DNA from 4 places in the Ornithinimicrobium sufpigmenti genome. Region 3 is predicted to be linked to each of the others. Evidence: predicted binding sites of a transcription regulator. Region 3 holds the regulator's gene; each other region holds the start of a gene.
What was found. The regulator LexA, encoded in region 3, represses DNA repair genes until DNA is damaged. The targets are predictions, from matches to a motif close to TCGAACANNTGTTCGA.

Region 1 (7,564 bases), 930 kb from region 3:
GACAGCTCGCCGGTCTGGACCCGGACCGTGCTGTCCCCGATACGGGTGACGCCGGTGGTCCCGCCCGGGGACACCTCGTCCATCACCGCGCTGGCGCGCTGCTCGTAGGAGTCCAGATCCTGCACCTGGCTGACCCGCAGCTCGGTGCCGCCGCGGAACTCGATGCCGAAGTTCAGGCCCAGCCCGAGCAGGCCTACCAGCGAGAGCGCGATGAGCACGCCGGAGAGGAGGTACCAGAACCGCCGCCGGTGGACGATCGGGTAGGACTTCTTGCCGCTGAACAGGTCGTTGCCCAGCTCCGAGAAGCGCGACATCAGACCACACCGCCTTCCAGCTCTTCGCGGGTATGCCGTCTGGAACCGACCGGGATCACGTCCGGCTCACGCACCTGGCCCCGGCCGAGGTAGGCAGAGCGCTTGGCACCCAGCCGCTCCGGCTCCATACCCGACCACTTGCGGCCCTCGCCGAAGTAGCGGGTGTTGGCCAGGATGCTGACGATGGGGTGGGTGAACATGAACACCACGATGAGGTCGATGACCGTGGCCAGGCCCAGCATGAACGCGAAGGCGGCGACCCCCGCCTCGGAGAGCATGTAGAGCACGACGGCCGCGAGGAGGTTGACCACGTCGGAGATGATCAGGGTCCGGCGGGCCCGCGCCCACCCGGTGTCCACGGCGTACCGCAGCGGTCGTCCGGCACGGACCTCGTCCCGGATGCGTTCGAAGTAGACGATGAAGCTGTCGGCCGTGATGCCGATGGAGACGATCAGCCCGGTGATCCCGGCCATCGTCAGGCGCAGGTTGCTGGACCAGCCCAGCAGGGTCACGCCGCCGTAGGCCAGCGCGGCGGCGATGACGAGGGCGGCGATCGCCACGAACCCGAGGGCGTGGTACTGGACCAGCATGAAGGCGAAGACGAGGAGCAGGCCGATGCCGCCGGCGATCATGCCCCAGCGCAGCTGCTCACCGCCCAGGGTCGGGCTGATCTGCTCGTCGGTCTGGACCTCGAAGCTCAGCGGCAGGGCACCGAAGCGCAGCTGGTTGGCCAGCGTCTCGGACTCCTCAGCGGTGAAGTCGCCGGTGATGGTCGCGGTGCCGCCGGAGATCACCGACTGCACGCCCGGGGCGGAGATGACCTCGCCGTCCAGGACCATCGCGAACCGGTTGCGGGCGTCGACCTGCCCCGTGGGTGAGGGAGCACTGCGGTAGCTGAACAGCCGCTGGGTGATGTCGGCGAAGGTCTGGCCGCCCTCGTTGTCGAAGGTCAGCACGACCTGCCAGCGTCCGGTCGGGGCGCCGCCCTGGAGCTGCTCGGGGCCGAAGGTGGCGTCGGTGACGCTGGCGCCGGAGAGCTCGGTGGGGCCGAGGATGTACTTCTCCGTGGCCTCCGTGTTGCAGGTGACGATCGGCTCGTCCGCCGGGGCGTTGGCCACGTCGGAGGCGACGTCGCCCGTGCAGTCCTCGGCGAGGAACTGCTGCTGCAGCTCGGCGGTGATCTGGTTGAGGTCCGAGGGGTCGGCCGGCGGGAGAGGCTCCTCCGGCGTCTGGGTCTGCTCGGGAGAGTCGGGGGCTTCGGTCTGCTCGGCGTCCTGGGCGGCGAGCACGTCCGTCGTGCCCGCGGCGGCCTGGGCGGAGACGGCAGCGCTGGTGCCGCCGCGCAGGGCGGCGGGGGCCTCGCCGCCGCGGTTCTCCTCCGTCTGGACCGCGTCGTCGACGTCGGCGTCCTCGTCCTGGCCGTCGATGCCCTCGGTGAGCGGGTCCGGCACGCCTTCGGGGTCCGGTGCGTTCAGCTCCTCGAGCACGCTGCGGGGCAGTGGCAGCGTGCGCGGTGCCGGCAGTTCCTCACCGGGCGGCAGGATCAGCTGCGCCGCGAGGACCGGGCGGAACTGCAGCTGGGAGGACCGGCCGAGGGCCTCGAGCTGCTCACGGGTCGGGCTGCCCGGGATGGCCACGGAGATGTTGCTGCCCATCTGGGAGACCTCGGCCTCGCTGACACCCGTGCCGTCGACCCGGCGCCGGATGATGTCGATCGCCTGGTCGAGCTGCTCGCTGCTGACCGACGCGCCCTCCTCGGTGATCGGCGCGATGACGATCTGGCGGCCGCCGGCCAGGTCCAGGCCCAGCTGGGGCGTGAGGTCGGCGCGGGGGTTGCCCCACACGTGGGCGGCACCGATGCCCCCGAAGAGGGCGGCCATCACGACGGCGAGGGCGACCAGCGTGCGGATCGGGCCGCGCATGCGGGCCCGGCGGCGACCGCGGGACTTCGTCTTCGGGGGGCGGCCGGAGGAGGTGGTCTGCTTGCGGCCGGTGGTGCGGCCGCTGCCCGGCAGGTCCTCCTCGGGACGGGAGGTGTTGGGGGTGGTGAAGCTCATTGCGGGTTGGTCCCCCCGGCGTCCGTGTCGGTGCCCGGGGCGGGACGCCCGGGGCCGGCCTGGGCGATGGTCATCGGCACGACCGCGCGCCGGTCCATCCGGATCACGACGCCCTCGGCGATCCGCAGGTGGATGACGTCGTTCTCCAGCCCGGCGACCACGCCATGGATGCCGGCGGTGGTCAGGACCTCCTGGCCGACCTGGAGCGCCTGCTGCGCCTCACCCAGGGCCCTGGCGCGGCGCCGCTGGGAGAACATCAACCAGACCAGGAGCAGGATCGGCAGGGCCAGAATGAGGATGGAGAGCCCGCCGCCCCCCGGGGACGCGGCTGCGCCGGTCGCGAGTGTCATGGACCAGACCCTTCAGCTGTGAGTGTCATCGACGTCGACATCGACATCGAGGTCGAGGCCGGGCACCTGCGCGACGTCTGCCGCGGCAGGGCACCCGGGGCAGTCTAGGTGAGCGAGCCAACGCCACCAAAGAGGCCGCCCGCCGTGTCTCGACCGGCGACACGCTATGCCCCGACCGGCGACACGCTATGCCCGGACCGGGCACGCCATTGCGGGCCTGTCAGTCGTCGAGGGGGAGCGGGTCCTGACCGGCCGGGGTGCCGAGCCGCCCGGCGCCGGCCTCCCCAGCCGCGCCCGGATAGCCACCCACCCGCGGCCCGGCGTCGGCCGGCGGGGTCAGCCCGAGGTGCTCCCAGGCGGCTCTGCTGGCGGCACGGCCCCGGGGCGTGCGGATCATGAAGCCCTCGCGGACCAGGTAGGGCTCGGCCACGGTCTCCACCGTGTCCGGCTCCTCGCCGACGGCGACCGCGAGCGTGGACAACCCGACCGGTCCCCCGCCGAACCGGGTGCACAGCGCCTCCAGGACGGCGCGGTCCAGCCGGTCCAGCCCCAGGGCGTCGACGTCGAAGAGCTCCAGCGCGGCCCGGGCCGCGGGCTCGTCGACGCGGTCCTCCCCGTGCACCTGAGCCCAGTCCCGCACCCGGCGCAGCAGCCGGTTGGCGATCCTCGGGGTGCCGCGGGATCGGGAGGCGATCTGCTGCACACCGGCTTCGTCGGCCGCGATGCCGAGCAGGTCGGCGTTGCGATGCAGGATCGTGACCAGATCCTCGGTGGCGTAGTAGTCGAGGTGGCCGGTGAAGCCGAACCGGTCGCGCAGCGGCGCGGGCAGCAGCCCGGCCCGGGTGGTGGCTCCCACGACGGTGAACGGCGGCAGCTCCAACGGGATCGCGGTCGCGCCCGGACCCTTGCCGACGATGACGTCGACCCGGAAGTCCTCCATGGCCAGGTAGAGCATCTCCTCCGCAGGGCGGGACATGCGGTGGATCTCGTCGAGGAAGAGCACCTCGCCCTCGACCAGTGAGGACAGGACCGCTGCCAGATCGCCGGCGTGCTGGATGGCCGGCCCGGAGGTGATGCGGATCGGCTGCTCCAGCTCGCCGGCGATGATCATCGCCAGGGTGGTCTTGCCCAGGCCGGGCGGGCCGGAGAGCAGGACGTGGTCCGGTGGGCTGCCGCGTCGCCGCGCCGCCTCCAGGACCAGACCCAGCTGGTCCCGCACCCGTTGCTGTCCCGGGAAGTCGGCAAGCCTGCGCGGACGGAGGGCGGCCTCGATCCGCCGCTCCTCGTCGTTGCCGGCGGGATCGACCATCCGCCCCACACCGGGGTCCTCCCCCGCGTAGCCGACCTCGCGGGAGCCGTCGGCGAAGCCGTCGCCGCCCAGGCCCAGATCCGGTTCCAGGTCGCTCATCGGCCCAGCTCCCGCAGCGCGGCCCGCAGCACGGCAGCCACGTCGGTGGGTGCGTCGGGCGCTGAGGTGACGGTGGCGAGGGCTGCGTCCGCCTGGCGGGTGTTCCAGCCCAAGCCCTCCAGGGCCGCGCGCACCTGTCCCACGACAGCGTCCTCGGCACCGGCAGCGCCGGCGGGCGCGACCGACAGCTCGGCCGGGTCCACGCCGACGGCGAGGATCTTGTCCTTCAGCTCCAGCACCAAACGCTCGGCCGACTTCTTGCCGATGCCGGGCACCTTGGTCAGCGCGGCCAGGTCGCCACGGGCAAGGGCGGCGCGCAGGGCGTCGGGAGCGTGCACCGAGAGCATCGCCAGCGCGAGCCGGGGACCGACACCGCTGACGGTCTGCACCTGCTCGAAGAGCGCTTTGGCGTCCGCGCCGGCGAAGCCGTAGAGGGTCAACGACTCCTCCCGCACCACCAGGGTGGTCTCCAGGGTGATCTCCTCACCCGTCCTGCCGTCGGCCGCGGTGGCGGGCGTGGTGTGGACCAGCAGGCCCACGCCCCCCACCTCGACGACCAGATGGTCCAGACCCACGTGCCGGACGGGGCCGCGGACGGAAGCGATCACGGGACGATCCTCCTGGTGGTGACGGGTCGTACGCCGGAGCGGCCACCGGCCCGGGCCGCGGCGGCACGCTGGGCGGTGCGGTGCTGGGCGTGCAGCTCGGCGAGCCGGTTGGGTGCGCCCTGGCCCGCGGCCTGCTCGGCCGCCTGCAGCCGGTTGGTCCGCCCGCCGGGCGTGCCGGCCTGGTCGACGCGAGCGTCATACCCGCCCCGCCACAGGTGGCAGATGGCCAGCGCGAGGGCGTCGGCCGCGTCCGCCGGCCGTGGTGCCTCCTCGAGCCCGAGGATGCGGGTGACCATGTGCCCGACCTGCGCCTTGTCAGCGCGGCCGTTGCCGGTGACGGCGGCCTTGATCTCCGACGGGGTGTGCATCGCCAGCGGGAGACCGAGCCGGGCGGCGGCGAGCATGGGCACGGCCGAGGCCTGGGCGGTGCCCATGATGCCCTTGATGTTGGCCTTGGCGAAGATGCGCTCCACGGCGATCGCGTCGGGCGCCCAGTCGGCGATCCACTGGTCGATCTCGGTCTGCACGGACAGCAGCCGCTCGTGCGGTTCGTCCTCCGGCGGGGTGCGCACGACGCCCACGGCGATCATCCGCAGCCGGCGACCGGGCAGCCCCTCGACCACACCGAGGCCGCAGCGGGTCAGGCCGGGGTCGACGCCGAGGACGCGCACGGGTGGACCTCCTCCGGGCCGGCAGGTGTGGACGAGTGTGGACAGATGTTCGTAGGCCACGCTACGCGGCCGGACCTCTCCCCTGGCGCTCCGACACGCCTGCGGCCGCGCCCCGGTCGTGCCGACTCGAGCCAGGGCGCGCCCTGTCGTCAGTCCTCGTCCAGCTCGGCCAGCACCTCGTCGGAGATGTCGGCGTTGGAGTAGACGTTCTGCACGTCGTCGCAGTCCTCCAGCGCGTCCACGACCCGCATGACCTTGCGCGCACCCTCGGCGTCCAGCTCCACCTCCATGCTGGGCACGAAGGTGACCTCGGCGGAGTCGTAGTCCAGACCCGCCTCCTGCAGCGCAGAGCGCACCGCCACCACGTCGCCGGCCTCGGAGATCACCTCGAAGGACTCCCCCAGGTCCTGGACGTCCTCGGCACCGGCGTCCAGGACGATCTCCAGCAGGGCGTCCTCGGTGGCCTCGCCGGGTCCCTGCTCCTTGGGCACCACGACCTGGCCCTTGCGTTCGAACAGGTAGGCCACCGAGCCGCTGTCGGCCATGGTGCCGCCGTTGCGGGACAGTGCCGTGCGCACCTCCATCACCGCGCGGTTCTTGTTGTCGGTGAGGCACTCGATGTACAGAGCGACCCCGCCGGGGGCATAGCCCTCGTAGACCAGCGCCTCGTACGCCGCGCCCCCCGCCTCGGCGCCGGAGCCGCGCTTGACCGCGCGGTCGATGTTGTCGTTGGGGACCGAGCTCTTCTTCGCCTTCTGGATCGCGTCGTAGAGCGTCGGGTTACCGGCCGGGTCGCCGCCACCCAGACGCGCCGCGACCTCGATGTTCTTGATGAGCTTGGCGAAGAGCTTGCCGCGCTTGGCGTCCAGCGCCGCCTTCTTGTGCTTGGTCGTCGCCCACTTGGAGTGCCCAGCCATCCCAGTCCCTACCTTCGTCGTCCTGCGTGCGTTCGGGGCGCCACCGTCAGGGCAGGGCACGGTATGCCGTCCTCGCGGGCGAGGGTGCGTGGCCTGCCGCTGCCTCAGGGCGCGACCGGCCCACGACCGTCGCGGAGGACGGCGGTGGACCGCGCTCCTAGGTTAGCCCCCGCTCAGGACCTGGCCAGCAGGCAGATGCCAGCCTGAGGTCAGGCACATGTCGAGGAAGAGCGCGTGCACCCGGTGGTCACCGGTGACCTCGGGGTGGAAGCTGGTGGCCAGCAGCGACCCCTGACGTACGGCGACCGGGTGCCCGTCCACCTCGGCCAGCACCTCGACCTCCTCGCCCAGGCGCTCGACCCACGGCGCCCGGATGAAGACGGCCCTGAACGGATCGCCGTCCATCCCGACCACCGGCAGGTCGACCTCGAAGGAGTCGACCTGCCGGCCGAAGGCGTTGCGGCGCACGGTCATGTCGATCCCGCCGAACGACCGCTGCTCCGGGTGCCCGTCGAGGATCTGCCCGGCCAGCTGGATCATCCCCGCGCAGGAACCGTAGACCGGCAACCCTTGCCGGATCAGCTCCTGCACCGGTGCGTGCAGCCCGAAGATGCGCGACAACCGGTCGATGGTCGTCGACTCTCCGCCGGGGATGACGAGCCCGGCCAGCCCGTCGAGCTCCGCCGGCCGGCGGACCGGGCGGGGGTCCGCGCCGACCGCGCGCAGCGCCTCGAGGTGCTCTCGGACGTCGCCCTGGACGGCGAGGACGCCGACCGTGGGCGCCGGCATGGTGGTGGCCACGGGTCCGTCGGGGGCTACCAGCCGCGCTCGGCCAGCCGGTGCGGGACCGGGATGTCGTCGACGTTGATCCCGACCATCGCCTCACCCAGGCCGCGGGAGACCTCGGCGATGGTGTCGGGGTCGTCGTGGAAGGTGGTGGCCTTGACGATCGCGGCGGCGCGCTGGGCCGGGTTGCCGGACTTGAAGATGCCGGAGCCGACGAAGACGCCCTCGGCGCCCAGCTGCATCATCATAGCCGCGTCGGCGGGGGTGGCGATGCCGCCGGCGGTGAACAGCACGACGGGCAGCTTGCCGGCGCTGGCCACCTCCTTGACGAGGTCGTAGGGGGCCTGCAGCTCCTTGGCGGCGACGTAGAGCTCGTCCTCGGCCATCGAGCGCAGCCGGTTGATCTCCGCGCGCAACGTACGCATGTGGGTGGTCGCGTTGGAGACGTCACCG
Region 2 (7,564 bases), 1.4 Mb from region 3:
GGCGACCACGTCGACTACCTGCACGACGGCCACCGGCATGCCGCTCACGAGGGCCACTACGACGAGCACGCGCCCCAGGTGCACCCGCACGAGCACGACCCGCTCAGCGTGCCGCATACCCTCGAGAAGCCCGAGAGCCAGGAGGCCGCACCGTGACCACCGCCCGTCGCCTCACCCGGCAGCAGAGCGCCGTCATGGCGCAGCTCGCCGAGCTGGACGACTTCACCAGCGCCCAGGACCTGCACGCCAGCCTGCGCGGGGCGGGGGCCAAGGTGGGTCTGGCGACCGTCTACCGGACCCTGGCCGCGATGGCCGCCGCCGGCGAGATCGACACCCTGCGCACCGACGAGGGCGAGGCCGTCTACCGCAAGTGCTCCACCGGGCACCACCACCACCTGGTCTGCCGGGAGTGCGGCCGCACGGTGGAGATCCAGGGCCCGGCGGTGGAGCGCTGGGCCGACAAGGTCGGCGCCGAGCACGGCTTCGCCCAGGTGCAGCACACGCTCGAGGTCTTCGGCGTCTGCCCCGCCTGCACCCGCACCGACACACCGGCACCGGGCCCCTGACGACGGAGCGCGCACGTGCGCGTCAGGAGGTGGGCGCGTCCACCGCACCGCCGTAGCGGCGGTCCCGGGAGACGTACTGCTCGATCGCCGCCCACAGGTTGCGCCGGTCGTAGTCGGGCCAGAGCACGTCCTGGAAGACCATCTCGGCATAGGCGCTCTGCCAGAGCAGGAAGTTGGAGGTCCGCTGCTCGCCCGAGCTGCGCAGGAAGAGGTCCACGTCGGGCACCTCGGGGTGGTAGAGGTAGCGGCCGATGGTGCGCTCGTCGATCCCGCGCGGCGACAGCCGCCCCGCCTTGACGTCCTCGCCGATGGCACGCACCGCGTCCGCGAGCTCGGCGCGCCCGCCGTAGTTGACGCAGAAGTTCAGGGTGATGACGTTGTTGTTGCGGGTCCGCTGCTCCGCGTCGCGCAGCTCCGAGATCACCGACCTCCACAGCCGCGGCGTCCGTCCGGACCACACGACGCGCACGCCCCAGGAGTCCAGCTCGTCCCGCCGCCGGTGGATGACGTCACGGTTGAAGCCCATCAGGAAGCGCACCTCGTCAGGGCTGCGGCGCCAGTTCTCCGTGGAGAAGGCATACGCGCTGATGCACTGCACCCCGATCTCGATCCCACCGGCGATCACGTCCAGCAGCGAGGCCTCCCCCGCCTCGTGCCCCTGGGTCCGCCGCAGACCACGCTGGTTGGCCCAGCGGCCGTTGCCGTCCATGACGATCGCCACGTGCCGGGGCACCAGCTCGGGCGGGATCGCCGGCGGCCTGGCGCCCGAGGGGTGGGCATAGGGCGGCACGGGCTGGCGGGTCGCCATCGGCTCAGCTGGTCCTCTCGACGTGTCGCAGGGAGCGGACCCCACGCTCCAGGTGCCATTGCAGGTAGGCGGCCACCAGGCCGCTCGCCTCGTGCCGGTGCCGGCTCTGGCTGGCGTCGGCGACCGACCAGTCCCCCGCCATGAGCGCGCCGAGCAGGGCGAAGGTCTCCGGTGCAGGGGCGGTGGACCCGGGCGGACGGCATACCGGGCAGACCGCCCCGCCCGAGGGGACGTGGAAGGCCCGGTGCGGACCGCTCATCCCGCAGCGGGCGCAGTCGACGAAGCTGGCGCGCCAACCGCCGATGGCCAGCGCCCGGATGAGGTAGGAGTCGAGGACGAGACGGGGCTCGTGCTCGCGCGCGGCGAGCGCCGCCAGGCCCCCGGCCAGCAGCCGGAAGTGCTGGGTCGCCGGCTGCCCCTCCTCGGTGAGCTGCTCGCAGGTCTCCAGCATCACGCTCGCCGCGGTGAACGCCGGGTAGTCCCGGGCGATCGCCTCGCCGTAGGGGGCCAGCCCGTCGGCCTGGGTGACCGTGTCGAGGTTGCGGCCCTCGTAGCACTGCACGTCCACCACCATCCCCGGCTCGAGCCGGGCGCCGAACTTGCTCTTCGTCCGCCGCACCCCCTTGGCGACGGCCCGCACCTTGCCCCGGCCGCGGGTGAGGAGGGTGACGATCCGGTCGGCCTCGCCCAGCTTGTGCGTGCGCAGCACGACGGCTGCTTCGCGGTAGGTGGGCATGCGCTCATTGTCCCCCACGCTCCCGGGCCCCCGCTCGTGCCACACCGGCCCCCGGGCGCCTTGCCCGACGACGGAGGGATGTTCACGAACAGATGTGCGGTTCAGGCTGGCGTCGCGTGGCACGTGTGTTCTATTGTCGACGTATGATGCTGCAAGGATCCTTGCTCGACCAGGTGGAGCAGGTCGGACTGCGCCCGCTCGCTGGAGCGGTTCGCCGCACGGTGCTCGACCACGGCGCCTGGGTCGACGTGCGGCCCGGGTGGGTGACCGGCTCCGACGAGCTGTTCACCCGGCTCGCGCTCGGCGGGCCGGCCGGGGTGGAGTGGCGGGGCGAGCAACGCCAGATGTATGACAGGCAGGTCACCACTCCCCGGCTGCTGCGCTTCTACCGCGAACGCGAGCGCCTGCCGGACCCGGTCCTGGAGCACGCCCGGCTGGCGCTGTCCGAGCACTACGCCGCCGAGCTCGGCGAGCCGTTCGCGACCGCCGGCATGTGCCTCTACCGCGACGGCCGCGACAGCGTCGCCTGGCACGGCGACCGTTTCGGGCGGGCGGCCGACCGCGACACCATGGTCGCCATCGTCTCCCTCGGCTCGCCGCGGGCCCTGCTGCTGCGGCCGCGCGGTGGCGGGGAGAGCCTGCGCCACGTGCTCGGCCATGGTGATCTCCTGGTGATGGGCGGCTCCTGCCAGCGCACCTGGGACCACTGCGTGCCCAAGACCAGCCAGCCGGTCGGCCCCCGGATCAGCATCCAGTTCCGTCCCCGCGGGGTGCGCTGAGCCGAGCGGTCGGCAGCCCCGGGCGCGGCGGCATCTCACGCTAGGGACGCGGCAGCGTGCCGATCTGCTGCTGCAGCAGCTCACGGACCGCGTCCGCGTCGCGCGCGGCGAGGGCGGCGGCCGCCAGCTCGCGCATCGCCTCCAGGGACGTCTCGCGAAGGATGGCCTTGACGGAGGGGACCGCGACCGCGGTCGAGCTGAGCTCGCGCACCCCGAGGCCGACGAGGAGGCGGGCGACCTCTGGCTCCGCGGCCATCTCGCCGCAGAGGCTGACGACCACGCCCTCGGGGGCGCGTTCGCAGATGAAGCGGATCAGCTGGAGCACGGAGGGGTCCAGCGGGTCGGACCAGCGTCCCACCCGGGGGTTGCCGCGCTCTGCGGCGAGGGTGTACTGCGAGAGGTCGTTGCTGCCGATGGAGATGAGGTCGAGCCCCTGGGCCACTCGCCCCAGCCGCACCGCGACGGCCGGCACCTCGACCATGATCCCGACGCCGAGGCGGGCAGGAAGGCCTGGCAGACCGGCGCGGGTCGCTGCCTCGGCGAGCCTCGCCCTGGCCCAGTCGACGTCGTCGATGCAGGTGACCATCGGGAAGAGGACGTTGACCCGGTGCTCCTGCGCCACCCGGCAGATCGCCTCCAGCTGGTCGCTCAGCACGCGCAGGTCGTCCCGGAAGGCGCGGATGCCACGCTCACCCAGGAACGGGTTGGTCTCGGGACGGGACGGCAGGAAGCTCAGCGGCTTGTCCCCGCCCACGTCCCACGTGCGGATCGTCACGGGGTGGGGGTGGTATGCCGCCGCGATCGCGGAGTAGACCTCCACCTGCTGCGCGACGGTCGGGGCGGTGCGCGCGCGGGCGAAGACGGCCTCGGTGCGCACCAGGCCCGATCCCTCGGCCCCGAGGCCGGCCCCGAGCCGGGCGACCGCGAGCGAGGACACATTGGCCTTCACCGTGATCCGCAGCCCGTCCCGCGTGGTCACCGGCAGGTGCGTGTCGGCCAGCGCCCGCTCGCGGTGCTCACGGCGGCGCTCCAGCATCGCCTCGAAGGCGGTCCGCACCTCCGGCGGCGGGTCGACGTCCACGCGTCCGCTGCGGGCGTCGAAGGCCACCAGCGTGCCGGGCGGGACGTCTGCGCGGTCACCGACACCGGTCAGGACCGGCACTCCTCGGGCCCGCGCGATCAGGACACCGTGCCCGAGGCCTCCGCCTCGACGGGTGAGCACGCCCCTGATGGCGTGGGCGTCCAGGGAGATCGCCAGGCCGGGGTCGAGCTCGTCGACCACCAGGACACCTTCCCCCAGCGACTCGGGCTCGTCCTGGCCGAGCAGGATGCGCACCACCCGGTCCCCCACGCTGCGCACGTCCTGCGCGCGCTCGCGCTGGTAGCTGTCCGGGAGGGCGTCGAAGCGCGCCGCTACCCGCTCGACGCCACCGCACCAGGCCGCCGCCGCGCTGGCCCCACCGCGGATCCGGGACCGGACGTCGGCCTGCAGGCCAGGGTCGCGCAGCAGGATGGCGTGGGCGGCGAAGACCTCCGCCTCGCCATAGCCCAGGTGCCGGCGGGCATGCTCCTCCAGCGCCGCAAGCCGCAGCGTCGCCTGGGTGACTGCCCGGTCGAGCTGGCGCACCCTCTCCTCCGGGTCTGCGGACGAGCTCTCCCCGGTGTCGGGGCCTTGCCCGCCCCCGGGGCCAGGCCCCGGGTCGAGCAGCCGCTCGCCGATGATCACCGGCCCGATGGCTGCCTCCAGGCTGGACCCGGCCACCCCCGGCTCGCTGGAGACCGCCGCCGGCACCGGCAGCTCGACCTCCGCCAGCGGCTCCACCGGCCCCACGTCGTCACCGAAGGCGCTGGCGGCGAGCTCCTCCAGGTCGGCGAGCACCTTCTCGGCCCCGGCCCCGCGGGCCTCGGCCAGGAGGACGTGCCCCTGCCGCGCCCCCAGCGTGGCGACCGCCGAGAGGCTGCGGGCATCGACCGGGCCGCGGCCGGTCGTCGCGTTGGTCAGCCGCACCTCGGCGACGGGCTCCGCCTCGCCGACCAGGGTCACCAGGCGGGCAGCCGGTCGTGCGTGCAGGCCGTGCTCGCCCAGGACCGCGAGCTCGCGGGAGACCCACGGCCGGGTGTCCTCGGACGCGGCGGGCTCCTCGGCCTCCCGTGCCGGCCGGTCGCCGCGACTCTCGGCCTGCAGGTGCTCCACCTTCGCCGCCAGCCCGCGCTCGGCCTCTCGGGCAACGGTGCTCAGGTCGGCGCCGGTGCCCGCGGCCACGACCGCCGCCAGCAGCCCCTCGACGAGCGGGGCCGGGCTCACCCGGACCCGGGCCGCCACCGCGGGGTCCAGCAGCTCCAGCGCCATCTCCGCGGACAGGACGGCGCTGCCCAGGTCGACCAGGACGAGCACCCCGTCGCCGCCGGTGGCGGTGTCCACCGCGGCCACGACCTCGGCGACGAGGGCGGCGTCCGTGCCGGTGGTGCGCTCGTCCAGCCCCGAGGCCAGCTCGACCACCGGGCTGGACCCGCCGGGGCTCATCTCCTGAGCCAGGTCTCGTGCCGCCCGGGCGAGGGCGCGGCTGTGTGAGACGACGACGACGCCGATCATGCCTCAGGCCAGGGTCTGGGCGGCCGCCCGCAGGAGGAGGGCAGCACTGCTGGCACCAGGGTCGATGTGCCCCGCGCTGCGCTCCCCGAGGTAGGAGGCCCGACCCTTGCGCGCCACCATCGGCTCGGTCGCGTCCCGTCCCTCCTCCGCCGCCTCGGCGGCCAGGTCCAGACACTCCTGGACCGTCCGGCCGTCCCGGGCTGCCTCCTCGAAGGCCGCGAGCGCGGGGGCGAAAGCGTCATACATGGTCTTGTCGCCGCGCTCGGCCTTGCCGCGCGCCACGATGCCCTCCACACCAGCCCGCAGGGCCTGCGACAGCTCCCGGGCACCGGCGTCGTCGGAAGCGGAGAGCGGTCCCGCCAGACGCAGGAAGAAAGTGCCGTAGAGGGGTCCCGAGGCTCCGCCCACGGTGCTGACCAGGGTCATCCCGACCTTCTTGAGGTAGGTGTCGATGCCACTGAACTGCTCGTCCTCGGCCAGCCGGGCGCTGGCCGTGAAGCCGCGCTCCATGTTGGTCCCGTGGTCGCCGTCACCGATGGCCCGGTCCAGGTCGGTCAGGTGCGCCGCCTGCTCCTGGATCGCACGGGCGCTCTGCGCGACCCAGGCCTGGAATGCAGTCAGATCAGCCATGTCTCATCCTCACCATCGAAGAGCCGGGGTGTCCACCGGGGCGTCCCAGCATCGCAGCATCTGCTCGTCCGTGCGCAGCAGGGTCAGGGAGCAGCCCGCCATCTCCAGGGAGGTCAGGTAGCTGCCCACGAGGGAGCGCACCACGGCGATCCCTCTCGCCTCCAGCAGCCGGTGCACCTCCTGGAACATCAGGTAGAGCTCCAGCTGAGGGGTGCCGCCCAGACCGTTGAGGAAGACGAGCGCGGGCTCGTCTCGTTGTAGGCCGAGGTCGTCGACCACTGGTTCGACCAGCTGCGCCGCGAGCTCCCGGGCGGGGGCCATGGCCTGCCGGCGCCGGCCGGGCTCGCCATGGATCCCGACGCCGATCTCGATCTCGTCCGGTCCCAGGTCGACGGTCGGGCGCCCGGCCGCCGGCACGGTGCAGGAGCTCAGCGCGATACCCATCGATCTGCTGGCCGCGGCGACCCTCTGCCCCAGCTCTGCGCACGCGTCCAGGTCCGACCCGTCCTCGGCGGCTGCTCCCACGATCTTCTCCACCAGGACGGTGGCACCCACGCCACGACGACCGGCGGTGAAGAGGCTGTCCTCGACCGCGACGTCGTCGGCCACCAGGACCGTGCGCACGCGGACCCCGTCCGCCCCTGCCAGTTCGGCGGCCATCTCGAAGTTGAGCACGTCGCCGGTGTAGTTCTTGACGATCTGCACCACCCCGGCACCGGTGTCCACGGCGGCTGTCGCCGCCAGGATCTGGTCGGGCACCGGGGAGGTGAACACCTGCCCGCAGCAGGCGGCGTCCAGCATGCCTGAGCCGACGAAGCCGCTGTGCAGGGGCTCGTGCCCCGCGCCGCCACCGGAGAGCACACCGACCTTGCCGGGCACCGGTCCCCCGGCGCGCAGGACCACCTGGTGCTCGAGGTCGACGCGCAGCCGGTCCGGATGGGCCAGGGCCACGCCTTGGAGGGCTTCGACGACCACGTCAGCGGGGTCGTTGATGAACTTCTTCACGGCCCGACCCTGCCACAGAACGACAGGACGCACGCGCGCGGCACCACGTCCGGCGGGCAGCTGATTGAGCATCGCTTCCGTCATGAGCCTCGGCGCTCGGCTCGGTGCCCCGGGGGGAGCGGCGAGATGCATGGTCGTATGCGGCTGTCACTCAGGCTCCGCGCAGGCTTGTGGGGCAGATCGGAGCTGCTGGACGACTGCGGCATGACCGGGCAGGTGACGTGGCAAGGTAGCCATCGTGACCGACGGGGAGGACACGCCGCGCGGACCGGTCCTGAAGACCGGCCGCCTGCTGCCGCGGCCCTGGCGAGTCAGTGAGGCGGCGGTCATGCACCAGCTGTGGAACGAGCGGGATCCGCGGGTGCCGCCTCGCAGGCGGATCGATACTGAGGGGCACCCCACGGTCTCGGAGCTGGCGGAGTCGATTCGTTCCGATCGACCCCATGT
Region 3 (7,564 bases):
CAGCCGGATGGTCAGCGTCGTCCAGCGACACCTGGCCGTGATGACCTTCGAGGTGGAGATGCTGGACGGCGAGGCCCCGCTGGTCATCTCCAGCCAGGTGCTCAACCGGCAGGACGGCTTCGACGAGTACCACGTGCGCTCCGCCGCCATGGGCGCCGGCGTCGACCCGCGCCAGGCCGAGGGGCTGGACCACCGCGTGCTCGACCCCAAGCTGCACGAGCTGCGCGACGACCGGCTGCTGGTGGGCTACCGCTGCCACAACTCCCGGATGACGCTGGCGCTGGCCGTGCAGCACCAGCTGGAGACCGACAATCCCTTCACCCAGCGGGCCTCGGTGACGCAGGACCAGGCCAAGGAGGTCTACCGGATCGACGCGCGGCGGCACCAGCCGGTCCGGCTGACCAAGATCGTCTCCGTGCACACCTCCCGGGGCGTGCCCGCCCGCGAGCTCGCCGACCGGTGCATGCGCACCCTGGACCGGGCCCAGACGGAGGGCGTGGACGCGGTGCACGCCGAGCACGCCGAGACCTGGGACCGGTTCTGGCAGGAGTCTGACGTCCTGGTCGAGGGACAGGGCCTGGGGCACGTGCAGCAGGCGGTGCGCTGGAACCTCTTCCAGCTGGGCCAGGCCTCCATCCGGGCCGGCTCGCACGGCATACCGGCCAAGGGCCTGACCGGCAGCGGCTACGGCGGGCACTACTTCTGGGACACCGAGTGCTACGTCCTGCCGTTCCTCATCCACACCCACCCGCAGGCGGCCCGCAACGCCCTGCGCTTCCGGCACGGCATGCTCGACCAGGCCCGCAAGCGCGCCTCGGAGCTGTCGCAGTACGGTGCGCTCTACCCCTGGCGCACCATCAACGGCGAGGAGGCCTCGGCCTACTTCGCCGCCGGGACGGCGCAGTACCACATCAACGCCGACGTGGCCTACGCGCTGATGAAGTACGCCCGCGCCACCGGCGACCGGGAGTTCCTGCGCAACGACGGCGTCGACATCCTCGTCGAGACCGCCCGGCTGTGGGTGGACCTGGGCTTCTGGCAGCCCAACGGCGACGAGAGCTTCCACATCCACGCGGTCACCGGCCCGGACGAGTACACCACCGTCGTCAACGACAACCTCTTCACCAACGTCATGGCGCAGCTCAACCTCCGGGCCGCCGTGGAGGCCGTCCGCGAGCTGGAGACGGCCGACACGAACGGCCTGGCCCGGGCGGTGGCCCGGCTGCGGTTGGGCCAGTGGGAGGTGGACGACTGGGAGCAGGCCGCCGACGGCATGCACATCCCCTACGACGAGCGGCTCAGGGTGCACCCGCAGGACTCCCACTTCCTGGAGCGCGAGGTCTGGGACCTGGACGCCACCCCCGACGAGCGGCGTCCGCTCCTGCTGCACTACCACCCGCTGGTGATCTACCGCTTCCAGGTGCTCAAGCAGGCCGACGTCGTCCTGGCGCTCTACCTCGCCGGCGACCAGTTCACCGCCGAGGAGAAGCTGGCCGACTTCGACTACTACGACCCCATCACCAGCGGCGACTCCAGCCTCTCCGCGGTCGTGCAGTCGATCGTCGCCGCAGAGGTCGGCTACCAGGACCTGGCCCTGCGCTACTTCTACGGCTCGCTCTTCGTCGACCTGACCGACCGGCACGGCAACACCGCCGACGGGGTGCACGTCGCCTCCACCGGAGGGGTATGGAGTGCACTGGTCGGCGGGTTCGGCGGCATGCGCGACCACGGGGGTGACCTCACCTTCGACCCGCGCCTGCCCTTGGAGTGGGACTGCCTCACCTGGCGGATGCGCTGGCACGGCTGCCGGCTGCGGGTCTCGCTCGAGCGCGACGCGCTCTCGCTCGCGGTCGAGGTCGGCGGACCCGTCACCGTGCACGTCCGCGGCGAGCAGGTGCAGGTCGGCGCCGAAGAGGTCCGGGTCCCGCTGGCTGGCCAGGGGCCGCGCCGCGACGGCGGCCCGGACACCGGCAACCGGGGGCAGAGCATCCCCACCGACCGTGAGCAGACGCGCCGGGTCTCCTCCTCGCCCGTCTCGCCGGGGGTCGTCCCCCACAGCTGGCCGGTCGGGGCACCGGACCCCACCGGACCCGTCCCCGTCCAGCGGCACCCGCGCGACCTCTGACCGGACGCCCCGGCGGTCCGTCTTGGCGCGGCGGGGCCGGTGTGGTCGGATATCAGGCATGACTGATCCGACCGCCTTGCCGTTCCAGGACGCCGACCGACCCGGCACCGCGCCGGAGGACTCGATCTACGAGGGGCAGCGTCCCGAGGTCCGCGGCTCCGGCGAGACGGGGGGTGACGCCGGCGAGGACGCCACCGACGGTCGACCTCTGTCTGCGGCGGGCAGTGACCTGCCGCAGTCGCAGACCGACCGGCTCGCGGCGCAGGTGACCGGGCCGGACGACCAGGTGGGAATGACGGCGCTCTGGCGGCTGACGATGTCGCTGGACCACTGGTGGTTCATCGCCGTGGGCGAGGAGGGCCTGGAGTCACCGGCCGCAGCCACGATCGAGGACCAGCTCATGGTGCTCACCTTCACTGCGGCGGAGCGCGCACGGGACTTCGCCGTCAAGAACGGCATGATCGGGCCGGAGGAGGACCTCCGCGCGATCGCACTCCCGCCACGCGAGGTCGTCGAGTCGGCCGAGACCTACCGTGAGGCAGGGATCGGTGGCCTGATGTTCGACCCCCACATCGCCGGCTACTTCATCCCCACCGGACAGCTGCCCGTGGTGTGGGACGCCGTCTACTCCACGGCCGAGGGCGTTGACCCCGTCGGTGGCCAGGCCGGCGATGAGTCGGCGGGCGACGCGGGCGGGACGGCGCCACACCGCGAGGGCTGACCCCGGGCGGCGCTGGAAAGAGCGTCGAGCCGGACAGGGTTGACCTCGTCGATGCGGCTGACCTCGTCAGCGGCCGGGGATCACCAGCTCCTGGCCGGCGGCGATCGAGGTCGTGCTGAGCTTGTTGGCCCGCTGGATGTCGGTGACCGCCTGGCTCAGCGGCACCCCGGGGAGCTGCTGCGAGGCGATCTGCGACAGCGTCATCCCGGGCTGGACGACGACCGAGCTGCTCGCGCCGGCCGGGCCGATCACCCCCATGAGGGACAGCAGCACGAGAGCGACGACGAGCGTCGCGGTGCTGGTCAGCGCCAGCCGGCCTCGGCGGGTGATGCGCAGGGGCGCGGCGGCGGCGCGGCGTGCGGCAGCGGCGCGGCTCACGGCGGGTGCGGCGACGGTCCAGGCAGAGGCGGGAGCGGCGGTCTCTCCGGCGGCTGCGTCACTGCCGCGGGCGCTGGTCGGCACCAGCTGCAGGTGCGCGGGGCGCGGACGCGCTGCGCGGCGGCCCGACCGGCCCGGCGCGAGCCCCAGCGGGAGAGCCGCGGTGGTCTCGAGGGTGGCAGTGCTCATGGTGATCACCTTCCTGTTCCTCTGGTCCCTCGGACGCGTGTCCGATGGAACTTTGTCCTATGTCTAGCACAGCCGTCCGAGGATGTCGACACGCGGACCGAACAGATGTTTGTCATCCGGTCCTGGCGCGCGTACCCTAGTGGCATGTCAGGAACTGAATCACCCGCCACTGACAGACCCTCTGACCTGGGCTTTCGTCCCGGGCCCTGACCCGCAGAGGAAGTGGCGACAGAACGAGGGGATGGAGACCCATGGCCACGATCCACGAGATGCCCGACCGCGATGGTGGGGCCAAGCTGACCAACCGGCAGCAGCGCGTCCTCGACGTCATCCGCGACTCGGTGGACGCCCGCGGCTACCCACCGAGCCTGCGCGAGATCGGTGAGGCCGTCGGGCTGACCTCACCGAGTTCGGTCGCGCACCAGCTGAAGATGCTCGAACGCAAGGGCTACCTGCGCCGCGACCCCCACCGCCCCCGCGCCATCGAGGTTGTCAACCCCACCACCGAGGGCCAGGGCTACCGGCGCGGCGACACCGACGGTGGACGCGTCCCGACGGCCGAGGTCGACGAGACCGGCATCGGCGACGCGCGCCCCCGCCCCTCCTACGTGCCGCTCGTCGGTCGCATCGCCGCCGGCGGTCCGATCCTGGCCGAGGAGGCCGTCGAGGACGTCTTCCCCCTCCCCCGCCAGCTTGTCGGCGACGGCGAGCTCTTCCTGCTCAACGTGGTCGGCGACTCGATGATCGACGCCGCGATCTGCGAGGGCGACTGGGTCGTCGTACGCCGCCAGCCGACGGCCGTCAACGGTGACATCGTGGCCGCACTGCTCGACAACGAGGCGACGGTCAAGACCTACCGCCACCGCGACGGCAAGACCTGGCTGATGCCGCACAACCCTGCCTACGAGCCGATCGACGGCGACCACGCCACGATCCTCGGCAAGGTCACCGCGGTCCTGCGTCGGGTCTGAGCCCGACCTCTCAACCCCGCGCGCCCCCCAGACCGCGGCGCCGCCTTCGACCTCCATCCCCTCCGGAGGCGGCGCCGCACCATACCCGCGGCACACCCCTGCCTTTCCTGCATACCCCTGCACCGAGCGCGGCGGACCCCGACCCGGTGGGGCCGGCTCAGGCCGAGGGTGCCGGGCCCTCGTCGACGGCGTAGTAGTCGTACAGCTGCTCCTCCTCGTCCTCGGTCAGGTGCTCGTCCGCCGGGATCTCCGGCGCGTCCTTGATCATCGCGACCGGGTAGGGGACGCGGATCTGCGTGCCGACGACCTCGGCATTGGCCAGGGGGCAGAAGACCCGGCGCCCGGCGAACCACCCGGTGCGCACCGAGACCCACGCCGGGTCCCCCGTGGCGTTGTCCAGGTAGACCCGGTCCAGGGGGCCGACCTTCTCGCCGGCCTGGTCGACGACCTCGGCGTCGTAGAGGGCGTTGAGCTGGGCCTGGGTGATCACTGATCCTCCTGGGGGTCGGGCGGCCGCGCCGCGTCGCTGCCAGTCTGCCCCACGGGGACGCCAGGAGGGGCACGACCGGTCGGTCGTGCCCCTCCTGGGCGAAACTCAGGCTGCCCGAGGCGGCCTCAGGACGCTGTGGGCGGTCAGACCCCGCCGGCGCGGCCGTCGCGGTCGGTGCCGCCCAGGCCGTCGCGGGTGGTGCCACCCTCGCGCTCCACGTCGACTTCCTCGCGCGAGACGTCGGTGACGACCTGCTGCTCGTCCGTGACGGTCTCCTTGTCGAGGCCGACACGCTCGGTCGCGACCACGTCCTTCTCGATGACGGGACGCTCCTCGTGCAGCGTCACCTCTGCCGTCTCGTCGTGCAGCCCGCCGTCGGTGTCCACCTCACCCGGGGCGACGGGCTCGCGGACGATCTCGACCTCCTCGCGCTGGACGGGGACGGTGACGTTCTCCTGCTCGGTGACGACGTGCTTGCGAAGGCGTACCCGGCCGGTCTCGACCTGCTGGGTGCCGACGGCGACGCGCTCCTCGTGCAGGGTCATCGAGCCGTCGTCGGTGGTGCCGGTGTCGCGGTGCAGGTCGGCGTCTCCCGTACCCATGCCGGCGGTACCCGCCGTGCCGGTCACGCCCGTGCCGACGTCGCCGCTGGTCGTGTGGCCCTCGGCGTGGACGCCCTGGTGACCCATGACGTCACCGACCGCTGCGTCCCGGTCACCCGTTCCTCCGGTCCCGGTGCCCATTCCGGCCGTGGTTCCGGTGGTCGTCCCGGTGCCCGTTCCGGTGGTGGTGCCGGCGAAGTCGTCGCCGTACCGGCTGACGTTGATCCCGGCGCCTTCGTAGTAGCGGAAGAGCGCGTCCTGGTCCTCCGCGGAGAGGTGGGCGTCGGCATCCACGTTGGGAGCGTCCTTGATGACGTCCTTGGTGGGAACGACGCGCACGGTGCCCTCCGTCAGGTCGGCGCCGTCCAGCGGCACCAGGCTCTCGTTGGTGCCGAACCAGCCGGTCTTGACGCTGATCCAGCTCGGCTCGCCGGTGTGGTCGTCCAGGTACACCTGGCCGACGCCGCCCAACTTCTCACCATCCTGGGTGACTACCTGGGCCGAGTAGAGTTCGTTGATCTGCTCCTGGCTGACGTTCATGTGTCGCCTCCTTCGAGTCAGTTCGTGCCCTGGCCGTTCGGCCGGGGCTTACTTATGACTCCATCACCGACAGCCCGTCAATGCATCTTGGAGCGGCACCTGCACCCGTAGAGGTGGCCCCCTAGCTCGTGCCTGGCCCCGGTGCCGCGACGGCGGGCTACGGACCCCGCGTGACGTCCTCCACGAGCCTGGGCAGCACGTCGTCGAGCAGCGCGTCCAGGTGCACGGTCGTCTCCGCGTCGGCCCGGGTCTGGCCACGGGTCACGACCAGCACGGGTATGCCGTCCCGGCGTGCTCTGCGCACGAACCGGTACCCGCTCATCACCCGCAGCGAGGAGCCCAGTACGAGCAGGCTGCGGGCACCGCCCAGCAGCTCGAACGCCCTCTCCACCGTCGACCGCGGCACCGACCCGCCGAAGAAGACGACGTCCGGCTTGAGCCGGTCACCATGACAGACGAGGCACCGCGGGGTGCGGAAACCTGTCACGAGGTCTTCGGGCAGTGCGACGTCCCCGTCGGGCCGGACCTGTCCCGGCTCGCTGGCCTGCCGCAGAAAGCCGGGGTTGGCGTCGATCAGCCACGCGTGCACCTGCTCCCGGGTCGTGACCTCCTCGCAGTCCAGGCAGACCACGCGCGCGAGGGACCCGTGGAGCTCGAGCACCCTGCGCGCCCCCGCCTCCTGGTGCAGGCCGTCCACGTTCTGGGTGAGGACATGGTCGACGATCCCGGCGCGCTCGAGGACCGCGACGGCCCGGTGAGCAGCGTTCGGACTCGCCGCCGCGAACCGCTCCCAGCCGACGAACGCCCTGGCCCAGTAGCGCTGCCGCCCGACGGCGGACCCGACGAACTCGCTGTGCTGCATCGGCTGCACCCGCCGCCGGCCGTCCGGCCCGCGGTAGTCAGGGATCCCGGAGGCGGTCGACATCCCGGCTCCGGTGAGCGCCAGCACGCCCCCCCGTCCCACCAGCTCGCGCAGGACGGCATACCCGTGCTCGTCGACGGCCGTCCGCGGCGGCAGGGTCAGCTCGAGCGGTCGGGGTCCGTCCAGGACCGGCGGCTGCACCTCTGCGGGGTCGGTCAGGGGGTCGAGCGGGTGGCCCAGGATGCGTTGACGCAGCAGCCGGGGCGCCACCTGCTCCTCCGTCATCGTCCGCTCCCGCCATGCATCCTGTCCCGACACCGGCAGCGTAACCGCGTGAGCGGCAGAACCACCGGGTGGATCACCCGCCGTTATGCTGGCGGACATGTTTGACGTTGCGGGACTGCGGGTCATGCGGGCGATCGCCGAGCAGGGCTCGTTCACGGCCGCAGCGAACTCCCTGGGCTACACCCAGCCGGCGATCTCCCAGATGGTCCGCCGTCTGGAGCAGCGGACCGGCACGGCGCTGGTGGAGCGCAGCGGGCGAACCGTGCGGCTGACGGAGGCGGGGTCGCTCCTGGCCGACCGCGCGACCGACATCCTGGACCGCATCGAGAAGGCGCAGGCGGAGGTGTCGGCGATCGCCGGGCTGCAGGCCGGGCGGGTGCGGCTGATGGCCTTCCCCTCCT
Region 4 (7,564 bases), 360 kb from region 3:
GGCGCAACTATGCCGACCACGCCCGGGAGATGGGCAACGAGGTGCCCGCCGAGCCGATGCTCTTCCTCATCCCCAACACCTCGGTCTGCGGGCCCGGCGACCCGGTCGTCATCCCCTCCTTCGTCTCCGAGGTGTCCTACGAGGTCGAGCTGGCCGTCATCATCGGCCGGATGTGCAAGGACGTCGCGGCGGAGGACGCGCGTGGGGTGATCTTCGGCTACACCGTCGCCAACGACGTGACCGCCCGTGATCTGCAGCGCGGCGACGGGCAGTGGGCTCGGGCCAAGGGGATGGACACCTTCACCCCTCTGGGCCCGTGGATCGAGACCGACCTGGACGTGACGGACGTGCGCCTGACCAGCGCCGTCGACGGCGAGACCCGGCAGGACGGCACCACGGCTGACATGGTGTTCACGATCGGGCAGCTCATCGCGCACGCGTCCGCGGCGTTCACCCTCCTGCCCGGTGACGTGCTCCTGACCGGCACCCCGGCAGGGGTCGGTCGGATCACCGCCGGCCAGCGCTGCGAGGTGACGGTCGAGGGCATCGGCTCGCTGACCAACCCGTTCGTGGCTGCCGAGGCCGCGGGCGCCGACCCGGTTGCCGACGACGAGGGCTGAGCCGGCCGTGCCCCAGTCCCCGATCGGGGTCTTCGACTCCGGCTTCGGCGGGCTCACGGTCGCCCGGGAGATCCTGGACCAGCTGCCGCAGGAGTCGGTGCTCTACCTCGGTGACACCGCCCGCACCCCGTACGGCCCGCGGCCGATCGCCGAGGTGCGCCAGCTGGCGCTGCAGTGCCTGGACCGGCTCGTCGACCACGGGGTGAAGGCCCTTGTCATCGCCTGCAACAGCGCCTCGGCGGCGGTCCTCGCCGACGCCCGGGAGCGGTATGACGTGCCGGTCGTGGAGGTCATCCGCCCGGCTGTGCGACGGGCCATGGCGGTGACCCGGTCCGGACGAATCGGGGTGATCTCCACGGAGGCCACCCACCAGTCCCGTGCCTACGTCGACTCTTTCGTCGCCGCCCCGCCTCACGTCGAGGTGTTCTCCCAGCCCTGCCCCCGGTTCGTCGAGCTGGTCGAGGCCGGCGTCACCAGCGGGCCCGAGGTGCTCGACGTCGCTCGCGACTACCTCGCCCCCCTGCAGAAGCAGGAGATCGACACCCTCATCCTGGGCTGCACGCACTACCCCCTGCTGGCCTCGGCGCTGCAGTACGTCCTGGGTGAGCAGGTCACGCTCGTCTCCTCGGCCGCGGCCACGGCCGCCGACCTCTACCGGGTGCTGACCGAGGGAGGGTTGCTGGCGCCCCAGGACAACGAACCGTCCCACCAGTGGCTGACGACCGGCGACCCGCAGGGCTTCACCTTCCTGGCCCGCCGGTTCCTGGGGCCTGAGGTCGAGCAGGTGCACCAGGCGTTCGTCGGGCGGGCCGAGGAGCGGGTATGACGTCGGCGGACTTGCCGGGCCGCCGCGTCCCGGTCGTAGGGTGATCGACATGGTGACGAGCCTCTGCGTTGACCACCTTCCCGCACTCAACGCGTGCCCCGAGCCGCGGGCTGCACGATGACGGACGCCGACGGGCGGCCGCCTGCGGGCGACGCGCACGTGGGGGTGATGCACGGGGAGCCACCCGAGGCGGCGCTGGAGTCCACCCCGGGGGAGTGCCCTGTGGTGCGCCTCAAGGACGGGACGTGGGCGGTGCGTGGCCACGCTGATGTGCTGCGCGTCGCCACGACTCCAGAGGTGTTCTCGAGCGCGGCGCGGCGGCACCTGCACGTGCCGAACGGCATGGACGGCGAGGAGCACCGACGGTTCCGAGCCGTCGTGGACCGACACCTCGACGACAGCCAGATCCTCCCGCTGGCAGCCATGATCACCGAGGTCGCCGACGTGGCTGCAGCCGAGCTGATGGGCAGGGGTGACGGAGGCTCTGAGCGACGGGTCGAGGTGCTGCACGACTACGGCAGGCAGATCGCGGTGCGGGTGCAGAGCCGGTGGCTGGGGTGGCCGGAGTCGATGGAGGAGGAGCTCCTCGGCTGGATCGACGACAACTTTGCGGCGGCACGGTCGCGCGACCCGCAGCGCAACGCCGAGGTGGCTGAGCACTTCGACCGGATCGTGGACCGTGTCGTGCAGGAACGGCGCGATCTGGAGGCGCGCGGCGAGCCGCTGCTGGACGACCCGACGAGCCGGCTGCTGCGCGACGAGGTTGAGGATCCCGGGGCGCCCGGCGGTCGCCGACCGTTGACCGGGCCAGAGCTCGTGTCGATGCTGCGTAACTGGACGGCCGGAGACCTGGGTTCGATCGCTGCCTCCATCGGCGTCGTGGTGCACCACGTGGCCGCGCACCCTGCGCTGCAGGAGCACCTGCGCGGGCTCTCTGGCGAGGAGGCGCGGCATACCGACGAGCTCGATGCCGCCGTGGACGAGATGCTCAGGATCAACGACCCGTTCCCGTCCAACCGGCGGATGGTGACCACCCCGGTGGAGCTTGCCGGTTACACCTTCCCTGCCGGCACACCGGTCGCCATCAACTGGACGACCGCCAACCGGGACGAGCGGATCTTCGGCGACCCCGACGCCTACCGGCCGCAGGAGAACCGAGCCGCGAACATCGTCTACGGCGCCGGCCCGCACATCTGCCCCGGGCGGGTGCTGTCGACCCTCCAGATCCGCGGCGCGCTGGCGGCTCTCCTGCGGGCGACGACCGAGATCCGTCTCGACCCCGACCTCGAGGCGACCCGGGAGGACTGGCCCTCGCGCGGGTTCGACACCGTGCCTGTCGTGCTGCGTGAGGTCCATCGCACGACTGCTCCATGAGGTCTGTCGCACCCCTGCGCTGGAATGAACCTGCGCTTGTGTTGCGGAGGTGCCAGCGAACCACGTACGGCGGCCACTCAGCAGCATCGGCAACCGCGGAATTCTTGGTTTCCACATCCTCGGAGCGGCACTGCGGATTGGTGACGCGCTGTGGATAAGTCGAGGGTGTGTCGTACTGGTGTTCTAGTATGTGGGTGTCGGTCACGACCCGTCGGGAGGGGGAGTTCCGGGCGGGGGTGCCGGGCCGGTTGTGGGCCCACTGGAGAGGGGGTGGTTGGGGATGAAGCGGGATGGGTCTCGTGAGGGTGCGGGGGCTTCGGCCGTCCCTGGCCTGCGGGGTGAGTTGGAGGCGGTGCTGGCGCGGGCGGGCCTGGATGCGGGGGCGGTGGCGGTGTTCGCGGACGCGGTCCTGCTCGCGGGGGCGGCGACGGCGGGTCGGCCGGTGGCGGGGGTGGAGGCAGGGTTTGTGCCGTTCTCCAGGCCGGCCCTGCCGGAGGGCATCACTCGTCAGTCCGATGAGGCCGGGGGTGAGGAGGCGGGGTCGGTGGATGGGTTGTGTGCGGTGGCGGATCGTGCGCAGACGGCGGTGGAGGCGGTGAACCAGGTCATTGCCCGCCTGGAGCGGGTGCGGCTGGTGGCGGTGGCTGAGGGGGTGAGCGCGATGGGCCGGGCCGAGCTGGCCCGTCGTGGGGTGTTGGACGTGGGGGAGTTGTCGGCGACGGGTCGGCAGCGGTGGCGGTGGCGGACCAAGGCGCGGGTGCGGCAGGACCTGACGCCGGCCACGGGCTGGTCGCGGGCGGAGACCGCGACCCTGGTCGGGGTGGCGACCGCACCGGTCGCGTTCCGGACCCCGGTGAACAGTGCCCTGTCCCGCGGGACCGTCACCTGGGCCCTGGTGCGTGGCCTGTGGCGGGCGTGTGACAAGGCGAAGCTGTCCGCGGCTGATGCCGCGCACGTGGCGAGCGTGATGCTGGCCGATGAGGCGGGCACGTGCGTCCCCGAACGCCTGGAGGCCGATGGGACCGTGACGAGGGCGCCGTGGGGGCATGGGGTGTTCTGGGCGGTGCTGGAGCGGGAGGTGGGCAAGGTCGCGGCCTGTCCCGACCCGGGCGACCAGGCGTCGGTGGAAGCGGCGGAGGCGGCGCGGGCGGCGCGGGAAGCGGCGTACCGGGCCCGGTCGATGTGGGTCCGGGTCAATGAGGACGGCACCGCGCAGGTGTGTTTCACCGGCACTGCCCTGAAGGTGCTGGCGTTGGGGGACCGGTTGGACAAGGCCGCGCGTGCTGCCCGCGGCGCCGGTGATGCACGGTCGGTGGCGCAGCTGGCGAACGATATCGGGATCGCCTTGTTGGGGCATGCGACGATCGGGGCGCACGAGCTGCCCGACCTGGACATCTTCAAGTCGACCCAGCCCGCGCCGGAGGATCTGGTCGCGGCCGGGTGGACACCACAGGTCATCGCGGCCCTGTCCGCCCTGCCCCCGGCGATCCTGCAGGTGATCGTGCCGCTGTTGGCGTTGCACGACCCCGCCACCGCCCACACCCTGCCCGGCGTCCACCGCACCACCACGACCCAGGACCCGCACGGGCACGCGGGCCAGGGTCCCGACGGGGCGTACGGAGCGACGGGCGATGAGGGCGGCGGCGCGGCGGGCGAGAGTGTCGGGCCGCCGGGTGAGGCAGTTGGCGGGGCGGCCCAAGAGGCAAGCGAAGGCTCCGGCGGTACAAGCATTGAGGCTGGGCATACGGGCGCACCGGGCTGCCCCGCCTGCCTGCCCTCGGTCCGTGCCGCCCGCAACCACGACATCGACCACGCCAGCAGGGCAGCCCGACAGGACCCCGGGGAGGACTCCGCCCACCGCGAGTGTCTGGGAGAGGACTCTGCCCGTGGCCGGGATCCGGACCGTGGGGAGGACTCTGCCCATCACCAGGGCCAGCGGAGGGTGCCGCGGGTGGCGTGGGTGGGTCGGGTGCTGGGCAAGCAGCCGAAGTTCCTCGGACCGGACCTGGTGCGGCGGCTCGCGTTGTCGCCGGGGAGCACGTTCGTGCGGCTCCTGGTCGACCCGGCCGACGGGCGGTGCCTGGAACGGTCGACCACGGCGTACAGCTTCGATGCGGCGATGCGGGCCCAGCTGGCCGCGGCCGACGTGACCTGCCGCGCACCGGGGTGTGACCACCACGCCGGCAGTTGTCAGGTCGACCACGTCATCCCGCACGGCACCGGCGGCCTCACGAGGGAGACCAATGGGCAGGTGTTGGACACCTGGCACCACGACCCCAAGACCGCGAAAGCCTGGGACGCGGTGCTGCACGCCAACCGTGACGTCACCTGGACCACCACCCTGTCCCGCGTGTACCGCACCCGGGTGCATGACTACCGGGAGCTGGTCACCCTCATGGTCGACGCCCTCGACCGCGTCGCCACCGTCGATGAGGACGACGTGGCCGGCCAGATCAACCGCGAGGTCTACCAGGCCCTGTGCTACCGGGGCGCCGGGGAGCGGTTGAACGAGGGCGATGACGACACCTGCGACGAGGCGCACCTGGCCCGGTTCGGGGGCGACATCACCATCGGCCTGTCCCACCGCGACCCCCTCACCGGGCGCCGTACCCCCGGCCCCGCACCCGCCGCCCGCGACCGGGCCGACGCCGCAGCAGCCCTCGCCCGCACCACCCCACCCAGCACCGCCCCACCCAGCAACGCCCCACTCAGCGCCGTGCCCGGCGATACCCGTGCAGGAGGCTCGTCCGGCGGTGACACCACCCCCGGGGACGGGGTGGCCGTCCAGGGCAAGACTTCCCCGGGCAGCGGACAACGGCAACCGCCTGCGACCAGTGACCAGGACAGGCCCCGCTACCCCGGCGGCCGCCGGTGGGGGCTCACCGACCGCCCCAAACCCGACCAGCAGGACCGGCAGACACCCTGGAGCCAACGCAGCGACGACGGCCCGCCACCCTTCTAGGTGCTAGGCCCGTCCCACACCACTTCTCCGTGGTCAGTCAGTCGAGCGCCTTCGCTCACCGGGTGGTCGGTGAGCCGGGAGGTGTGCATGAGGTGGCGGGTCGGGACGGCATACCGGAGGGTGGCGACATCGGCGACGATCCGGCGGTGGCACCGCCACCAGACCGCCTCGCTGCACATGATCACCGTGCACCGTGCCGCTGCGTCGGCGAGCAGCGCCTCCATGGCCTCGGCGTAGGTGGACGTGCGGGTGCCGGCGGCATAGGCGCGAAACTGGTCGACCCGCCACCACGGGTCAGGGCTTTGCGCGTCCTCCTCGGCGGTGAGCCGGCGACGCCCGCCGAGCCGTTCGTCCCAGCGGTAGTCGATGCCGCGCGCAGGGAGCCACTCCTCCAGTGCCTCTCGGCGGGCGTCCGGGTTGTGCCGGCTCCCGGGGAAACGGCGGACGTCGACCAGCAGCTGGACCCCTGCCTTCGTCAGCAGGTCACCGAGGCCTTCCCGGTCGAGAGTCCCGTGGCCCACGGTGAGCAGGCTTGGCCGGTCCTTCATGCCGGCCCATCTTAGGGAGCGGTCGGAAAAGTGTCGTCGCCGTGCGTCCCGTCTCGCATCTCTGCTTCGGGTCCTCATAGCGCGCAACCCCGATGCCCTCGCAACCCGATGCCCTTGCGCCCCCGGCCGCAACCCCACGGACCTTCGGCGCTTCCAGGACCTCGCAAACCCCCGAACTTGGCACCATGGGCGGATGGAACTCACCATCGTCGGCTGCTCCGGTTCTGTGCCCGGCCCGGACAGTCCCGCCAGCAGCTACCTCCTGACGGCCTCCGACGGCACGAGGGACTGGCGCATGCTGCTCGACCTCGGCTCGGGGGCGTTCGGGGCACTGCAGCGGCACATCGATCCGGACACCCTCGACGCGGTGGTCTTGTCCCACCTGCATCCCGACCACTGCCTGGACCTCACCGCACTCAAGGTCTGGCGCAGCCATGGCCCCGGCGGGTCTGGCGCCGACCTCCCTGTGTACGGACCGACCGGCGCGGCGGAGCGGATGGCTCGCGCCAACGGGGTGGACAAGCCGTCGCCGATGTCCGGTATGACGTTCCGCACCCTCTCGGATGGGCAGGCCTTCACCCTCGGGCCGTTCGGGATCACGCCCTACCGGGTGCGGCACCCCGTCACCACCTTCGGGCTGAGGGTGGAGGCGGACGGCGCGGTCTTCGCCTACACCGGGGACACGGACACCTGTCCCGGACTGGTGCCGCTCATGGCTGGGGCGGACCTCGTGCTGGCGGAGGCAGCCTTCGTCGAGGGGCGGGACACGGCGCGAGGCCTGCACCTGACGGGACGCCGCGCCGCCGAGGCTGTGGTCGAGGCCGAGGAGCGAGGCCCGGTTGGTCGGCTGCTGCTCACCCATCTGCCGCCCTGGACCCCGCCGGAGGTCGTGCTCGGTGAGGCCCGGGAGATCTGGGACGGCCCGACGGAGGTCGTGCGGCCCGGCGAGACCTACCGGGTCGAGCCGACGAACGGCACGCGCGGGGCAGCGAGAGTGCCGTGACCCCGCACGGTGTGGTGGTCGCCGCGTCCGGCAGGCTCGCAGGGTCCGTGGCCGTGTCGTGAGCGCGACGGGGCGGGTGCCAGTGACATGACCGGGACGGTGCAGGCATCGGTGTCGTGGGAGCAGGCGCTGTCGTGGCGGCTGTCGCGGCATCTCCTGGACCCCGCCGGCGCCGAGTCTGCCGCCGGAGTGGTGCGTCGTCTCGGCGCGGTGCTCTCGATGGACGAGACG

Region 1: ruvC (crossover junction endodeoxyribonuclease RuvC) is a predicted target of LexA. The motif match lies at 5,446-5,461, and genes of this name have one in related genera.
Region 2: ESZ52_RS11825 (alpha-ketoglutarate-dependent dioxygenase AlkB) is a predicted target of LexA. The motif match lies at 2,195-2,210, and genes of this name have one in related genera.
Region 4: ESZ52_RS03955 (HNH endonuclease signature motif containing protein) is a predicted target of LexA. The motif match lies at 2,991-3,006, and genes of this name have one in related genera.

The regions. Positions count from the first base shown of each region.
Region 1 is NZ_CP036403.1:2,133,630-2,141,193, reverse strand. Features, by position in the region: gene secF (protein translocase subunit SecF) at 1-314, opposite strand, end outside; gene secD (protein translocase subunit SecD) at 314-2,371, opposite strand; gene ESZ52_RS09705 (preprotein translocase subunit YajC) at 2,368-2,721, opposite strand; gene ruvB (Holliday junction branch migration DNA helicase RuvB) at 2,942-4,129, opposite strand; gene ruvA (Holliday junction branch migration protein RuvA) at 4,126-4,737, opposite strand; gene ruvC (crossover junction endodeoxyribonuclease RuvC) at 4,734-5,408, opposite strand; gene ESZ52_RS09685 (YebC/PmpR family DNA-binding transcriptional regulator) at 5,558-6,325, opposite strand; gene pdxT (pyridoxal 5'-phosphate synthase glutaminase subunit PdxT) at 6,488-7,114, opposite strand; gene pdxS (pyridoxal 5'-phosphate synthase lyase subunit PdxS) at 7,141-7,564, opposite strand, start outside.
Region 2 is NZ_CP036403.1:2,579,491-2,587,054, forward strand. Features, by position in the region: gene ESZ52_RS11805 (metal ABC transporter permease) at 1-156, shown strand, start outside; gene ESZ52_RS11810 (Fur family transcriptional regulator) at 153-566, shown strand; gene ESZ52_RS11815 (isoprenyl transferase) at 589-1,374, opposite strand; gene recO (DNA repair protein RecO) at 1,379-2,110, opposite strand; gene ESZ52_RS11825 (alpha-ketoglutarate-dependent dioxygenase AlkB) at 2,254-2,889, shown strand; gene ptsP (phosphoenolpyruvate--protein phosphotransferase) at 2,930-5,482, opposite strand; gene dhaL (dihydroxyacetone kinase subunit DhaL) at 5,486-6,112, opposite strand; gene dhaK (dihydroxyacetone kinase subunit DhaK) at 6,122-7,117, opposite strand; gene ESZ52_RS11845 (GNAT family N-acetyltransferase) at 7,356-7,564, shown strand, end outside.
Region 3 is NZ_CP036403.1:1,203,581-1,211,144, reverse strand. Features, by position in the region: gene ESZ52_RS05620 (glycoside hydrolase family 65 protein) at 1-2,125, shown strand, start outside; gene ESZ52_RS05615 (hypothetical protein) at 2,184-2,846, shown strand; gene ESZ52_RS05610 (LysM peptidoglycan-binding domain-containing protein) at 2,913-3,413, opposite strand; gene lexA (transcriptional repressor LexA) at 3,665-4,384, shown strand; gene ESZ52_RS05600 (PRC-barrel domain-containing protein) at 4,542-4,874, opposite strand; gene ESZ52_RS05595 (DUF2382 domain-containing protein) at 5,018-6,016, opposite strand; gene ESZ52_RS05590 (Sir2 family NAD-dependent protein deacetylase) at 6,174-7,163, opposite strand; gene ESZ52_RS05585 (LysR family transcriptional regulator) at 7,261-7,564, shown strand, end outside.
Region 4 is NZ_CP036403.1:845,925-853,488, forward strand. Features, by position in the region: gene ESZ52_RS03940 (fumarylacetoacetate hydrolase family protein) at 1-620, shown strand, start outside; gene murI (glutamate racemase) at 628-1,446, shown strand; gene ESZ52_RS03950 (cytochrome P450) at 1,540-2,820, shown strand; gene ESZ52_RS03955 (HNH endonuclease signature motif containing protein) at 3,101-5,782, shown strand; gene ESZ52_RS03960 (DUF488 domain-containing protein) at 5,779-6,330, opposite strand; gene ESZ52_RS03965 (MBL fold metallo-hydrolase) at 6,524-7,333, shown strand; gene ESZ52_RS03970 (DNA glycosylase AlkZ-like family protein) at 7,421-7,564, shown strand, end outside.